Linked DNA regions of Blastococcus colisei. The protein of the gene in region 2 binds, or shares a complex with, the protein of the main gene of each other region. Links are inferred from orthologs where the notes say so. Each region holds a gene or a part of one and is shown on either strand. Other genes may lie near its edges.

Region 1 (7,085 bases), on a different replicon or contig from region 2:
TCGGCGAAGACCTCGAGGCCGGCGGCGAGGAACTGCTCGCGACGACGGGCGGTGCGTTCCTCCGCGCTCATCCCGGCGTACACGCGCTGCACGCTCATGGCCGCACCTTCCGTCGCCGGAAATCTTGAGCGATACCGTACAAGATGAAACGCACCGATCACGATGTGGAGTCGACACATCGACGTGTCGACACCCGGCAGCGAGGGAGAGACGTGACCGCCTGGGACACCGACGAGCGCCGGGCTCTGCGGGCGTCGGCCCGCCGCTTCACCGTGACCGAGATCGCCCCGCACCTGACCGAGTGGGAGGAGGCCGGCGCGCTCCCCCGCGAGCTGCACGGAAAGGCAGCGGCCGCCGGGCTGCTCGGCGTCGGGTTCCCCGAGGAGGTCGGCGGCCAGGGCGGCAGCCCGATCGACACGTGGGTGATCGCCGAGGAGATCATCGGCAACGGCGGGTCCAGCGGCGTGGTCGCGAGCCTGTTCACCCACGGCATCGGCCTGCCCCACCTCGTCGAGACCGGGAACCCGGAGCTGATCGACAGGGTCGCCCGCCCGGTCCTGGCCGGCGAGAAGATCGTGTCGCTGGCGATCACCGAGCCCGACGGCGGCTCCGACGTCGCCGGGATCACCACCCGCGCGGTCCGCGACGGGAACGAGTACGTCGTCGACGGCGCGAAGCTCTACATCACCTCGGCCACCCGGGCCGACTTCTTCACCGTCGCCGTCCGCACCGGTGGCGACGGCGCCGGCGGGGTGTCGCTGCTGCTGCTCGAACGCGGCATGCCCGGCCTGACCGTGTCGGCGCCGCTGGAGAAGATGGGCTGGCTGTGCTCGGACACCGCTGAGATCGCCTTCTCCGAGGTCCGGGTGCCGGTGGGCAACCTGATCGGCAGGGAGAACGAGGGCTTCTACGCGATCATGGGCCAGTTCGCCGCCGAGCGGCTGAGCCTGGCCGTGCAGGCCTACGCGACCGCCCAGCGCTGCCTGGACCTCACGCTCTCGTGGGTCAAGGAGCGGAAGACCTTCGGCCGCCCGTTGTCCAGCCGCCAGGTGGTCCAGCACAAGGTCGCGGAGATGGCGCGGCAGACCGACGTGGCCCGCGTCTACACCCGCGCGGTGATCGACTCCTGGCTGGCCGGCGAGAACGTGTTCAGCCAGGTGGCGATGGCGAAGAACACCGCCGTCGCCGCCTGCGACGTCGTCGTCGACGCGGCCGTCCAGTTGCACGGCGGGCTGGGCTACATGCGCGAGTCGGAGGTCGAGCGGCACTACCGCGACAGCCGGATCCTCGGCATCGGCGGCGGGACGAACGAGATCATGACCGAGATCGTCGCCAAGCTGCTGCTCGCCTGATCCGGAGCGTCGCTCCCCTTCTCGACGATATGCGCATGAATGCGGTTATCGGTGCGGCAGAACCGCGTTCATGCGCATCAGCGCGTCGGCGGTCAGGGGTCCTCGGGCGGCCGGCTGCCCGGCGGGAACGGCGCGTTCACGTCGAAGTGGACGCCGACCATCCGGATGGCGAAGCACACGGCGGCGGCACCGATGGCGGCGACCGCCCCCCGGGCGCCGAGCACGTCGGCGACGACGACCACGGTTGCCCCGACGAGCGCCGGGACGGCGTAGAGCCCACTGCTGAGCACCGACGGCACCTGGCGGATGAGCACATCGCGGATCGTGCCGCCCCCGACGCCGGTGAGCACGCCGACGATGACCGCCTGCGCGGGGCCGAAGCCGAGGTCGACCGCCTTGAGGGCGCCGGTGACGGCGAACAGGCTCAGCCCGGCGGCGTCCAGGACGTTGATCGGCCCGTTGAGCCGTTCCAGGTGGCGACCGGAGAAGAACGCGATCAGCCCCCCGCCGGCGGCCACGGCCAGGTATCGCCAGTCGAGGAACGTGGCCGGGGGCAAGCTGTCCAGGAAGACGTCGCGGATGGTGCCGCCCCCCAGGGCGGTGATCATGCCCAGGGTGACCACCCCGACGATGTCGAGCCGGGTGGCGCGCAGCGCGGTCAGGGCGCCGTTGAGGGCGAAGGCGAACGTGCCGACGAGGTCGAGCACGAGCAGCGCCGTGGTTGCCATGGCCCGACCCGCTCCTCGCCCCTCTGACGCCGATGTGCGGACGTCACCTTCCCAGAAGGGCCGGACCCCGCGGTCAGGAGGAGGACGGCGGCGTGAAGGCCTCGACGATCGTGCCCCAGTGCTGCAGGTACGGGCCGGTGCGAGGCGCGTCGGGCTGCAGCGCAAAGGTCATCGCCTGGCCGCGCATCGAGGTGAGCAGCACCTGGTAGAGCGCCTCGGCCGACGGGTGCCCGGCCACCTCCCCGCCGAACACCTCGACGGCCAGGCGGCGCAGCTGCGTGCCCAGCCGCCGCTCGTGGGGCAGCAGCGCCGCCCGCAGCTCGGGGTCGGTGCGCGCCGCCGTCCACAGCTCCATGGCGGCGACGAACAGCGGCCCGTGGAAGCGCTGCCAGACCAGCTCGATGCCCTGGCGCACCCGCGCGGCCGGCTCCTCGGGGAGGTCGACGGCGGCTTCCCGGACGCTGCGGCTGAACTCCTCGTAGAGCTCGTCCATGGCTGCGAGCACCAGGTCGGACTTGGTGGCGAAGTGGTGGGTCAGCGCCCCGCGGGAGACGCCGGCGCGGCGCTGCACCTCCTGCGTCGTCGTCCCGGCGTGGCCGAGCTCGACCAGGCACTCCACCGCGGCCCGGACCAGGGCAGCCCGGGTGGCCGCCCGCCGCTCCGCCTGCGTGCGGCGGATCGGCGGGCGGGTCTCCGGGGTCGCGGACGAGGTCAGCTCGCCACCGCTGCGCGGAGGCTGCCGGCCGGCACCGCGCGCTCCAGCAGGATCGCCGGCGGGCGGAACCGCTCGCCGTAGGCGGCGGCCAGCTCGTCGGCCCGTGCCACGAACCCGGCGACGCCGCCCGCGTACTGGTCGACGTACTGGAGCACTCCCCCGTAGAGCGGCGGGAAGCCGATGCCCATGATCGAGCCGATGTTGGCGTCCTCGACGGAGTTGAGCACCTTCTCCTCGACGCAGCGGGCCGTCTCGACGGCCATGGCGAACAGCAGCCGCTCCTGCGCATCTCGGAACGGCACGGCGTCGGTCGTCGGGAACAGCTCGGTCAGCCCCGGCCACACCCGCTTCTCCGGCTCCCAGTCGAAGAACCCCTCGCCGGCGGACCTGCCGGTGCGGCTTTGCTCGACCAGCGCCCTCAACACGGCCACCCCCGGGTGGTCGTCGGTCGCCCCTGCCTTGGCGGCCTCGTCGCGGATCTTCAGCGGCAGGGTGAGCGTCACCTCGTCGAGCAGGGTGAGCGGCCCGGCCGGGAAGCCGGCCTGCAGCGCGGCCCGCTCGACGCTCATCGGCGCCAGGCCCTCGGCGAGCAGCGCCGCGCCCTCGAGCACCATCGTGCCGAAGACGCGGCTGGTGAAGAAGCCGCGGCTGTCCTGGACGACGATCGGCGTCTTGCCGATCTGCCGGACGACGTCGTAGGCGCGGGCGAGTGCGGCGTCCGACGTCCGCTCTCCCACGATCAGCTCGACCAGCGGCATCTTGTCCACCGGCGAGAAGAAGTGCATGCCCACGACGTCGTCCGGCCGCTGCACGCCCTCGGCGAGGCCGGTGATCGGCAGCGTGCTCGTGTTGGAGGCGAGCAGCGCGTCCGGCAGGGCATTGGCCTCCGCCTCGCTCAGCACCCGGTGCTTGAGCGCCTGGTCCTCGAAGACCGCCTCGACGATGACGTCGCAGCCGGTCAGGTCGGCGGCGTCGCCGGTCGGCGTGATGCGGGCCAGGACGGCGTCCGCCTTCTCCTGCGACATGCGACCGCGGGACACCTGCTTGCCCACCGACGAGGCGACGTGCGCCCTGCCCTTCTCGGCGGCCTCGGTGCTCACGTCCTTGAGGACGACGTCGACGCCGACCTTGGCGAAGGCGTGCGCGATGCCTGCACCCATCATCCCGGCGCCCAGGACGCCGACCTTGCGCGCGGCGTACGGGTCCACGCCGTCGGGTCGGGAGGACCCGCCGTTGATGCGGTTCAGGTCGAACCACAGCGCCTGGATCATGTTGGTCGAGATCTGGCCGACGACGAGATCGACGAAGTACCGGCCCTCGACGGTGAACGCGGTGTCGACGTCGACCTGCAGGCTTTCCACCGCCGCCGACAGGATCGCGTACGGCGCCGGGTAGGGCGCGCCCTTGAGCTGCTTGGTGAGGTTGGCCGGGAACGCCGGCAGGGTCGACGCCAGCGACGGCGACGACGGCGTGCCGCCGGGCACCTTGTAGCCCGTGACGTCGTAGGGCTGCTGCGCGGTCTCGTTGTCCAGGACCCACGTGCGCGCCTTGGCGAGCAGCTCGTCGGGGTCGGCGGCCAGGTCGTGCACCAGCCCGAGCTCCATCGCCTTCGAAGGGCGGATCTGCTGGCCCTGGAGCAGCAGCTCGAGCAGCGCCGTCGTCAGGCCGAGCAGCCGCACCGAGCGCACGATCCCGCCGCCACCGGGCAGGAGCCCGAGGGTGACCTCGGGAAAGCCGAGCCTGACCTTCGGGTCGTCGAGGACGATGCGGTGGTGGCAGGCCAGCGCGATCTCCAGGCCACCGCCGAGGGCAGCGCCGTTGATCGCCGCGGCGACCGGGATGCCGAGGGTCTCCAGCCGGCGCAGCTGGCGCTTCACCAGCGTGACCTGCGCCAGCACCTCGTCACTGCGCTCCGGCGTCGCCTGGATCAGGCTGCCGAGGTTGCCGCCGGCGAAAAAGGTCTTCTTGGCGCTGGTCAGGACGACGCCGCGGACGGACTCCTTCTCGCGCTCGAGCCGGTCGACGGTCTCGCCCATCGAGGTCACGTACGCGTCGTTCATGGTGTTCGCCGACGACGAGGGGTCGTCGAGGGTGAGCGTGACGACGCCGTCGGCGTCCTGCTCCCAGCGGATGGTGCTGTCGCTCATCAGAAGACTCCTCAGACTCGCTCGACGACGGTGGCGATGCCCATGCCGCCGCCGACGCACAGGGTGGCCAGGCCGTAGCGCAGGTCGCGCCGCTCGAGCTCGTCGACGAGCGAGCCCAGGATCATCGCGCCGGTGGCGCCCAGCGGGTGCCCCATCGAGATGGCGCCGCCGTTGACGTTGACCTGCTCGTGGTCGAAGCCGGTGTCGGCCATGAAGCGCAGGACGACGGCGGCGAACGCCTCGTTCATCTCGACGAGGTCGATGTCGCCGACGGTCAGCCCGGCCTTGGCCAGCGCCTTGTGGGTGGCCGGAGCGGGGCCGGTCAGCATGATCACCGGGTCGGCCCCGGACACGGCGGTGCTCAGGATGCGGGCGCGCGGGATGAGCCCGTTGCGGGTTCCGGCCTCCTCGGTGCCGACGACGACCAGCGCGGCGCCGTCGACGATGCCGCTGGAGTTGCCGGCCGTGTGCACGTGGTCGATCCGCTCGACCCAGTGGTACTTCTGCAGCGCGACGGCGTCGAAGCCGCCCATGTCACCGATGCCGGCGAACGCCGAGGGCAGCCCGGACAGGGACTCGACCGTGGTGCCGGGGCGCACCAGCTCGTCGGTGTCGAGGACGACGGTGCCGTTCTTGTCGACGACCGGGACGACCGAGCGGTCGAAGTAGCCGTTCGACCAGGCCTTGGCGGCGCGGGCGTGCGACTCGGCGGCGTAGGCGTCGACGTCCTGACGGCTCCACCCGGCGAGGGTGGCGATCAGGTCAGCGCCGATGCCTTGGGGAACGAATCCGGTGGCCGCGGCGGTCTCGGGGTCCATCGGCCACGCACCGCCGTCGGAACCCATGGGCACCCGCGACATCGACTCGACGCCGCCGGCGAAGACGAGGTCCTCGAAGCCCGAGCGCACCTTCTGCGCGGCCAGGTTGACCGCCTCCAGGCCGCTGGCGCAGAACCGGTTGATCTGGACGCCGGCCACGGTGTCGGGCAGGCCGGCGGCGAGCGCCGCCGTCCGGGCGATGACGGCGCCCTGCTCGCCCACCGGAGAGACGACGCCGAGCACGATGTCGTCGACCAGCGCCGGGTCCAGGCCCGGATTGCGGTCCCTCACCGCGTCGATGAGCCCGGTGGTCAGGCTGATCGGCTTGACCGAGTGCAGCCCTCCGGTGTTCTTGCCCTTGCCGCGCGGGGTGCGCACGGCGTCGTAGATGAACGCCTCGGCGGTCATGCCGGTCCTCTCGTGCGTGGGTGATGGTGCAGAAATGGCCATAACTGCACCTGGGTCAGACGCCGAGCGAGCGGCCGACGATCTCCTTCATGATCTCGGTCGTCCCGCCGTAGATCGTCTGGATGCGCGAGTCGAGGTAGGCCTTCGCGACCGGGTACTCGAGCATGTAGCCGTAGCCGCCGTGCAGCTGCAGGCACCGGTCGACGACGCGCTTCTGCAGCTCCGTCGTCCACCACTTGGCCATGGCGGCGTCCTCGACGGTGAACCGGCCGGCGTTGTGCTCACCGATCGCCTTCTCCAGGTAGGTCTCGGCGATCGAGACCTCGGTGTGCATCTCGGCCAGCTCGAAGCGGGTGTTCTGGAAGCTCCCGATCGGCTTGCCGAACGCGGTGCGGTCCTTGCAGTACTGGACGGTCAGGTCGAGGACGATCCTGGCGGAGGCGACGGCGCCGGCGGCGATGGAGAGCCGCTCCTGCGGCAGGTTCTCCATGAGGTGGAAGAAGCCGTGCCCCTCGGTGCCGAGCAGGTTGGCCGCCGGCACGCGCACGTCGGAGAAGAAGAGTTCGGCGGTGTCCTGCGCCTTGAGGCCGACCTTGTCGAGGTTCCGCCCGCGCTCGAAGCCCGGCATGCCGCGCTCGACGACGAGCAGGGAGAAGCCGCGGGCGCCGGCTTCGGGATCGGTTCGGGCGACCACGATGACCAGATCGGCGTTGATGCCGTTGGTGATGAACGTCTTGGACCCGTTGAGCACCCACTCGTCGCCGTCCCGGCGGGCCGTCGTCGTCAGGCCCTGCAGGTCCGAGCCGGCGCCCGGCTCGGTCATGGCGATGGCCGTGATGCTCTCGCCGCTGACGAGCCCGGGCAGCCAGCGCCGCTTCTGCTCGTCGGTGGTGAGCCCGATCAGGTACGGCGCGACG
Region 2 (6,905 bases):
TCGCCGGGCCGGTCGCGCGTCAGCGGACGTGCACGCCGGAGATCGTGCGGGCGATGACCAGCCGCTGGATCTCCGAGGTGCCCTCGAAGATCGTGTAGATCTTGGCGTCCCGGGCCATCCGCTCGACCGGGTACTCGCGCGTGTAGCCGTTGCCACCGAGGATCTGCATGGCCTTCTCGGTGACCCGGACGGCGGTCTCCCCGGCGACGAGCTTGGACATCGACCCCTCGGCGGCGGTGAACTGCTGGCCGTTGCGCGCCATCCACGCCGCACGCCACACCAGCAGCCGGGCGGCGTCGATGGAGGTCTTCATGTCGGCGAGCAGGAACGCGATCGCCTGGTTCTCGATGATCGGCCGGCCGAACTGCACCCGCTGCCTGGCGTAGTCGAGCGCGTAGTCGTAGGCGGCCCGCGCCACCCCGACCGCCTGCGCACCGACGGCGGGACGGGTGCGCTCGAACGTGGCCATGGACGGCTGGGTACGGCCGCTCTTCACGCCCTCGCGCGCCCGTGCCAACCGTTCCTCGAGCTTCTCGCGACCACCGAGCAGGTAGTTGCCGGGGATCCGGCAGCCGTCGAGCACGACCTCGGCGGTGTGCGAGGCGCGGATGCCGTGCTTGAGGAACTTCTGCCCCTGGGCGATCCCCTTCGTACCCGGGGGGACGACGAAGCTGGCGTGGCCCCGGGCCTTCAGTTCGGGGTCGACGACGGCGGTGACCACGTGGATGTCGGCGATCCCGCCGTTGGTGGCCCAGGTCTTGGCGCCGGTGAGCACCCATTCGTCGGTCGCCTCGTCGTAGACCGCCCGTGTGCGCATCGCCCCGACGTCGGAACCGGCGTCGGGCTCCGAGGAGCAGAACGCGGCGACCTTCGGCTCCTCCACGGTGCCGAACATGGCGGGGATCCACTGTCCGACCTGCTCGTCGGTGCCGTTCGCGCGCACGGAGGCCGCCGCGAGGGTGGTGCCGACGATCGCCAGCCCGATCCCGGCGTCACCCCAGAAGAGCTCCTCCATGGTGAGCGGGATGCCGAGGCCGGACTCGTCGAACCACTGGGTGGCGAAGAAGTCGAGGGAGTAGAGCCCGATCTTCGCGGCCTCCTGCAGCACCGGCCAGGGGAACGCCTCGCGCTCGTCGTACTCGGCGGCCGCGGGGCGTACGACGTTCGCGGCGAAGTCGTGCACCCACTTCTGCAGCTCGAGCTGGTCCTCGGTCAGGTCGAACGAGACGGCCATGCGGGCCCTCCTGTGCTCGTGTCGTTGGGCGCGCGTCGTCTCCGCGCCATAGGCATAGGAACCTTTACCTATGTCCTGGGCGCCCCGAACGGGGGTAAAGGTTCCTATGCCTGCGGTCAGGCGGGGCGGATCGTCGCGACGACGTGCTCGGTGCCGCTCGTGGCGTTGCGGACGGCGGCGTCCCAGCCGCCGTCGGCCTGCGCCGTGGACAGGGTGACGGTCGACGGCAGGAACAGCGGCTTGCGGAATTCGACGTCGATGCTCAGCGCGTCCGGCAGCCGGCCCGCCAACGCTCCCAGCACGCGGGCCTTCACCCACATGCCGTGGGCGATCGCCCGCTTGAAGCCGAACGCCTTCGCGGTCAGTCCCGACAGGTGGATCGGGTTCACGTCGCCGGAGACCTTGGCGTAGCGGCGTCCGGCGTCGTCCGGGATCCGCCAGGTGGCGGCCGCCCGCTCCAGGTCGCCGACGGCGACCTCGACGTCGGCCTCCGGCGCGCCCTCGGGCGCCTTCGCGCCGCGGGAGAGGTAGGTGGAGCGCGAGCGCCACACCTCCTGGCCGCCGGCCGTGGCCGCCGCGCACAGGTCGACGGCGGCGCCACTGCGGTGGGTCGCGAAGTTCTCGGCCCACACCTCGAGGTCCAGCCGGGCGTCGGCGCCGACCGGCCACAGCACGTCGATCCGGTTGCGCACGTGCACCAGCCCCGGCAGCGCCAGGGGGAACGAGCGGTCGCTCATCAGCGCCATCTGCAGCGGGAAGGTGAGCATGTGCGGGTACGTCGCTGGCAGGACGTCGTTCAGCGGCAGCCGGCAGACCCGCGTGTACGCGGCGAGGTGGGCCGGATCGACCTGGACGCCCCTGCGCGCGAGGTGGGTGTCGGGGAGGTCGCCGCCCCGTCCCCGTGCCGTGACGGCGGCCTTCGCGTACAGCTTGCCGAGGTTCGGCGCCTCGTCCAGGACGGTGACGGCCATGTCAGGCGCCCAGCATCGACTGGCCGCAGACCCGCACGGTCTGGCCGTTGACACCGGCGCTGCCCGGCTGCGTCAGCCAGGCGATCGTCTCGGCGACGTCGACCGGCAGCCCGCCCTGCTGCAGCGAGTTGATCCGCGAGCCGATCTCGCGGGTGCCGAAGGGCATCTTCGCCGTCATCTCGGTGACGATGAAGCCCGGCGCGACGGCGTTGATCGTGGCGTTCCGCTCGGCGAACTGCGGCGCCCACGCCCGCACCATGCCGATGACGCCGGCCTTGCTCGCCGCGTAGTTGGTCTGCCCGCGGTTGCCGGCGATGCCCGATTGCGAGCTCACGCAGACGACCCGCGCGCCCGGCTTGAAGACGTCGCCGTCCAGCAGCGCCTGGGTGATGTCCAGCATCGCCTGGAGGTTGACCGCCATGACGGAGTTCCAGCGGGCGGCGTCCATGTTGACCAGCAGCTTGTCGCGGGTGATCCCGGCGTTGTGGACGACGACGTCGACCCCGCCGTGCCGCTCCTCGAGGTGCTCGATCAGCCGCTGGGCCGCGTCGGACGCGGTGATGTCGAGCTGCAGCGCCGTCCCGCCGATCTCGTTGGCGACCTCGGCCAGCTTGTCGCCGGCGGCGGGGATGTCGACGGCGACGACGTGCGCGCCGTCCCGGGCCATGACCTTCGCGATCGCGGCGCCGATGCCGCGCGCGGCACCGGTGACGACGGCGACCTTGCCGGCCAGCGGCTTCTCGTCGTCGGCGGCGACCGGGATGTCGGCCGAGGAGACGCTCATGACCTGGCCGTCGACGTAGGCCGAGCGGCCGGAGAGGAAGAACCGCACCGGCGAGGCGATGGAGCCCTCGGCTCCCACGGGGACGTGGACCAGGTTCGCCGTCGAGCCGCCGCGGAGCTCCTTCGCGATGGAGCGGACCAGTCCGTCCAGCGCCTGGCGGGCGGCCGCCTGCGCCGGGGAGTCCGCGTCGGAGGGCGGGTCGGCCAGGATCAGCACCCGCCCGGTGGCCCGGAGCCGCTTGACGGCGGGGGCGAGGAAGTCGTGCGCGCTGGCCAGGTCGGCCGGGGTGCGCAGACCGGTGGCGTCCAGGATCACCGCGGCCGGCTTCTCGCCGTCGGTCGCGCCGTCGGCGGTGACCGGCGACTGGACGTGCACCCCCTCGGCGCGCAGGAGCTCGGTCAGCGCGTCACGAAGCCGCCCCTCCCCCGCCGAGCCGATGACCGCCGGGCCCGGCAGCAGCGGCTGGCCCGGCTCGTAGCGGCGGAGGACCGCCGGCCGGGGCAGGCCGAGGTTCTCGGTGATGGTGGTGCCGAAGCCGGAGTTCGCGAAGTCGCGGTACCAGTCGCTCACGGTTCTGGGGTTCCTTCCGAGAGGAGAGCGTTTATGGCCATAAACGCCGGGAGGGGGCCAACGGCCGGGGCGTTCGGGGCGTTTATGGCCATAAACGCCCCTCGGGTCAGGACTCGAGGATGGCGACGACGCCCTGGCCGCCGGCGGCGCAGATGGAGATGAGTCCACGCTTGCCCGGGCCGGCCTCGTGCAGCTGCTTGGCCAGCTGGGCGACGATCCGGCCGCCGGTCGCCGCGAACGGGTGCCCGGCGGCCAGCGAGGAGCCGTTGACGTTGAGCTTCGACGGGTCGATCGGCCCCAGCGGGGCGTCGAGGCCGAGCTTCGTCTTGCAGAAGTCCTCGTCCTCCCAGGCCTTCAGCGTCGCGAGCACGGTGGAGGCGAACGCCTCGTGGATCTCGTAGAAGTCGAAGTCCTGCAGCGACAGGCCGTTGCGGGCCAGCATCACCGGCATCGCGTAGACCGGCGCCATCAGCAGGCCCTCGCCGCCGTGCACGTAGTCGACGGCGGCGGTCTGCGCGTCGACCAGGTGGGCGAGCACCGGCAGGCCGTTCTCGGCGGCCCACTCGTCGGAGGCGAGCAGCACGGTCGAGGCGCCGTCGGTGAGCGGCGTGGAGTTGCCCGCCGTCATCGTGGCGCCCTCCCCCTTGCCGAAGACCGGCTCGAGCTTCGCGAGCTTCTCGACCGAGGAGTCCGGCCGCAGGTTGTTGTCGCGAGCCAGCCCCAGGAACGGGGTGACCAGGTCGTCGAAGAAGCCGCGGTCGTAGGCGGCGGCCATGTTCCGGTGCGAGCGGACGGCGAGCTCGTCCTGCTCCTCGCGGCCGATCTGCCACTCCTCGGCGGTGATGGCGGCGTGGTCGCCCATGGCCAGGCCGGTGCGCGGCTCGGCGTTGCGCGGGATCTCGGGGACGAGCTGACCGGGGCGGATCCTGCCGATCGCCTTCAGCCGGTCCTGCAGCGTCCTGGCGTTGTTCAGGGAGATGAGCACCCGCCGCAGGTCGTCGCCGACGGCCAGCGGCGCGTCGGAGGTGGTGTCGACGCCGCCGGCGATGCCGGACTCGATCTGACCCAGCGCGATCTTGTTGGCGACGAGGATCGCGGCCTCGAGGCCGGTGCCGCACGCCTGCTGCACGTCGTAGGCCGGGGTGGTGGCCGAGAGCTTCGACCCGAGCACGGACTCCCGCGTCAGGTTGAAGTCGCGGGCGTGCTTGAGGACGGCGCCGGCGACGACCTCGCCCAACTGCTTGCCCTGCAGCCCGAAGCGGGCGACCAGGCCGTCGATCGTCGCGGTGAGCATGTCCTGGTTGGACGCCTGGGCGTAGGCGGAGGTGGAGCGCGCGAACGGGATCCGGTTCCCGCCGACGATTGCGGCCTTGCGGGTCAGGGCTGCCATCGGAACCTCCGGGGTCGGGTGGGTTGGCCGGTACTCAGAGTACGCGGTACTATGCTTCACATGAAAGCCGAGGCGGTGAGACGCTCGTCGCAGGCCACTGCAATGCCCGACAGGGCTGCGGACGACCTCCGCGCCCAGGAAAATGTCGCCGACACCCGTGACCGCCGCGACTCGAGGTGGGACGAGCACCGGCGCACGCGCCGTGAACAACTCGTCCAGGCGACGCTGGCCGCCGTCAGCCGGCACGGCGCCGGGGTCGGCATGGACGAGATCGCGGCCGAGGCCGGCACCAGCAAGACCGTCGTCTACCGGCACTTCGCCGACCGCGCCGAGCTCTACGTGGCGGTCTGCAACCGGGTGGCCGCGCAGCTCCTGCCGAAGCTGCGGGACGCGATGGAGAGCAGCGGCCATCCCCGCGGGATGGTCGCCGCCGCGATCGACACCTACCTGACGTTCATCGAGGCCGACCCCGAGCTGTACCGGTTCGTCGTCGACCAGCAGACCCTCGACCGCCCGACCACCGACCCGCTCACCAGCCTGTCCGACCTCATCGGCGCGCAGGTGGCGGCCGCGATCAGCGTCACCCTGCAGCAGGGCGGCCACGACCCGGCGCCCGCGGCGCCCTGGGGCCACGGCGTGGTGGGGATGGTCCGCGCGGCCGCCGACTGGTGGCTGCGCGCCGAGCGCCCCATGCTGCGCGGCGAACTCGCCGCACACCTCACCGATCTCGCCTGGGCGGGACTCTCCGGCGTCGTCACCATCCCTGAAGCCCCGAGCAAGGAGGACAAGTGAGCAGCAGCGTTCCCACGTCGGTGGACCCCGGCAAGCTGCGCGAGGTCATGGACGGGCGCTGGGCCCACATCCGCCGCGACGCCCGCGAGAACCTCCGCGACCCGGACTTCCTGCCGGTCTACGGCGAAACGATGCAGGAGGCCCGCGAGCGGGTGACGCGGGCGGCCAAGAAGCTGGCCGACTCCGGCCGCGTCGGCCTCGGCTTCCCCAAGGAGTTCGGCGGCGAGGCCGACTCCGGCGCCTCGGTGATCTCCATCGAGATGCTGGCGTTCGGCGACCTGTCGCTGATGGTGAAGGCCGGCGTCCAGTGGGGGCTGTTCGGCGGTGCCCTGGAGCTGCTCGGCACCCGCCGGCACCACGAGGAGTACCTGCGCGACGTGATGAGCTTCGACCTGCCCGGCTGCTTCGCGATGACCGAGACCGGCCACGGCTCCGACGTCCAGCAGCTGCGGACGACGTGCACCTACGACCCGGCCACGGAGTGCTTCGACCTGCACACCCCGCACCAGGCCGCGCGCAAGGACTACATCGGCAACGCGGCCGAGGACGGGCGCCTTGCCGTGGTCTTCGCGCAGCTGATCACCCAGGGGAAGAACCACGGTGTGCACGCCTGGCTGGTGCCGATCCGGAACGGGGACGGCTCGCCCTGCGAGGGCGTCACGATCGGGGACGACGGCCCGAAGGCCGGCCTGCCCGGCGTGGACAACGGCCGGCTCACGTTCGACCACGTGCAGGTCCCGCGCGACATGCTGCTGGACCGGTACGGCCAGGTCGCGGCCGACGGCACGTACACCTCGAGCATCGAGAACGAGACCCGGCGCTTCTTCACCATGCTCGGCACGCTGGTGCGCGGACGGGTCAGCGTCGGTGGCTCGGCCTCCTCGGCCACCAAGATGGCGCTCGACATCGCGGTCCGGTACGGCGACGTCCGTCGCCAGTTCGCCGCGCCCGGCGAGGACCGCGAGATCGTCATCAACGACTACCTGGTGCACCAGCGCAAGCTGCTGCCGGCGCTGGCCAGGACCTACGCGCTGCACTTCGCGCAGAACACGCTGGTCGAGACGATGCACGACGTCCAGACCGCCGTCCACGTGCACGGCGAGCAGATCGACGAGGAGGCCCAGCGGGAGCTGGAGTCGCGGGCCGCCGGGCTCAAGGTGGCCC

What was found. Proteins that work in one complex are often made in the same cells at the same time.
Region 1: the proteins of FHU33_RS23615 (region 2) and FHU33_RS17400 are in contact, whole or in part, in a solved structure (PDB 8BNU), measured with the Escherichia coli proteins. The link is inferred for Blastococcus colisei from one-to-one orthologs.

What each region holds. Positions count from the first base shown.
Region 1 is NZ_VFQE01000001.1:3,653,963-3,661,047, forward strand. The notes cover bases 2,368-5,363. They hold FHU33_RS17400 (3-hydroxyacyl-CoA dehydrogenase NAD-binding domain-containing protein), read right to left. Parts: upstream 4,943-5,363; coding sequence 2,792-4,942; downstream 2,368-2,791. Other genes in these bases: FHU33_RS25085 (TetR/AcrR family transcriptional regulator), read right to left, coding at 2,368-2,795; FHU33_RS17405 (acetyl-CoA C-acetyltransferase), read right to left, coding at 4,954-5,363. Also shown: FHU33_RS17380 (TetR/AcrR family transcriptional regulator), read right to left, coding at 1-98; FHU33_RS17385 (acyl-CoA dehydrogenase family protein), read left to right, coding at 213-1,352; FHU33_RS17390 (trimeric intracellular cation channel family protein), read right to left, coding at 1,445-2,080; more of FHU33_RS25085, read right to left, coding at 2,154-2,367; more of FHU33_RS17405, read right to left, coding at 5,364-6,168; FHU33_RS17410 (acyl-CoA dehydrogenase family protein), read right to left, coding at 6,224-7,085. UniProt on the Escherichia coli protein: Catalyzes the formation of a hydroxyacyl-CoA by addition of water on enoyl-CoA. Also exhibits 3-hydroxyacyl-CoA epimerase and 3-hydroxyacyl-CoA dehydrogenase activities.
Region 2 is NZ_VFQE01000002.1:861,263-868,167, forward strand. What follows is about bases 2,808-5,623. They hold FHU33_RS23615 (acetyl-CoA C-acetyltransferase), read right to left. Parts: upstream 4,950-5,623; coding sequence 3,666-4,949; downstream 2,808-3,665. Other genes in these bases: FHU33_RS23610 (3-oxoacyl-ACP reductase), read right to left, coding at 2,808-3,559; FHU33_RS23620 (TetR family transcriptional regulator), read left to right, coding at 5,052-5,623. Outside these bases: FHU33_RS23600 (acyl-CoA dehydrogenase family protein), read right to left, coding at 20-1,234; FHU33_RS23605 (MaoC family dehydratase), read right to left, coding at 1,351-2,205; more of FHU33_RS23610, read right to left, coding at 2,207-2,807; more of FHU33_RS23620, read left to right, coding at 5,624-5,741; FHU33_RS23625 (acyl-CoA dehydrogenase family protein), read left to right, coding at 5,738-6,905.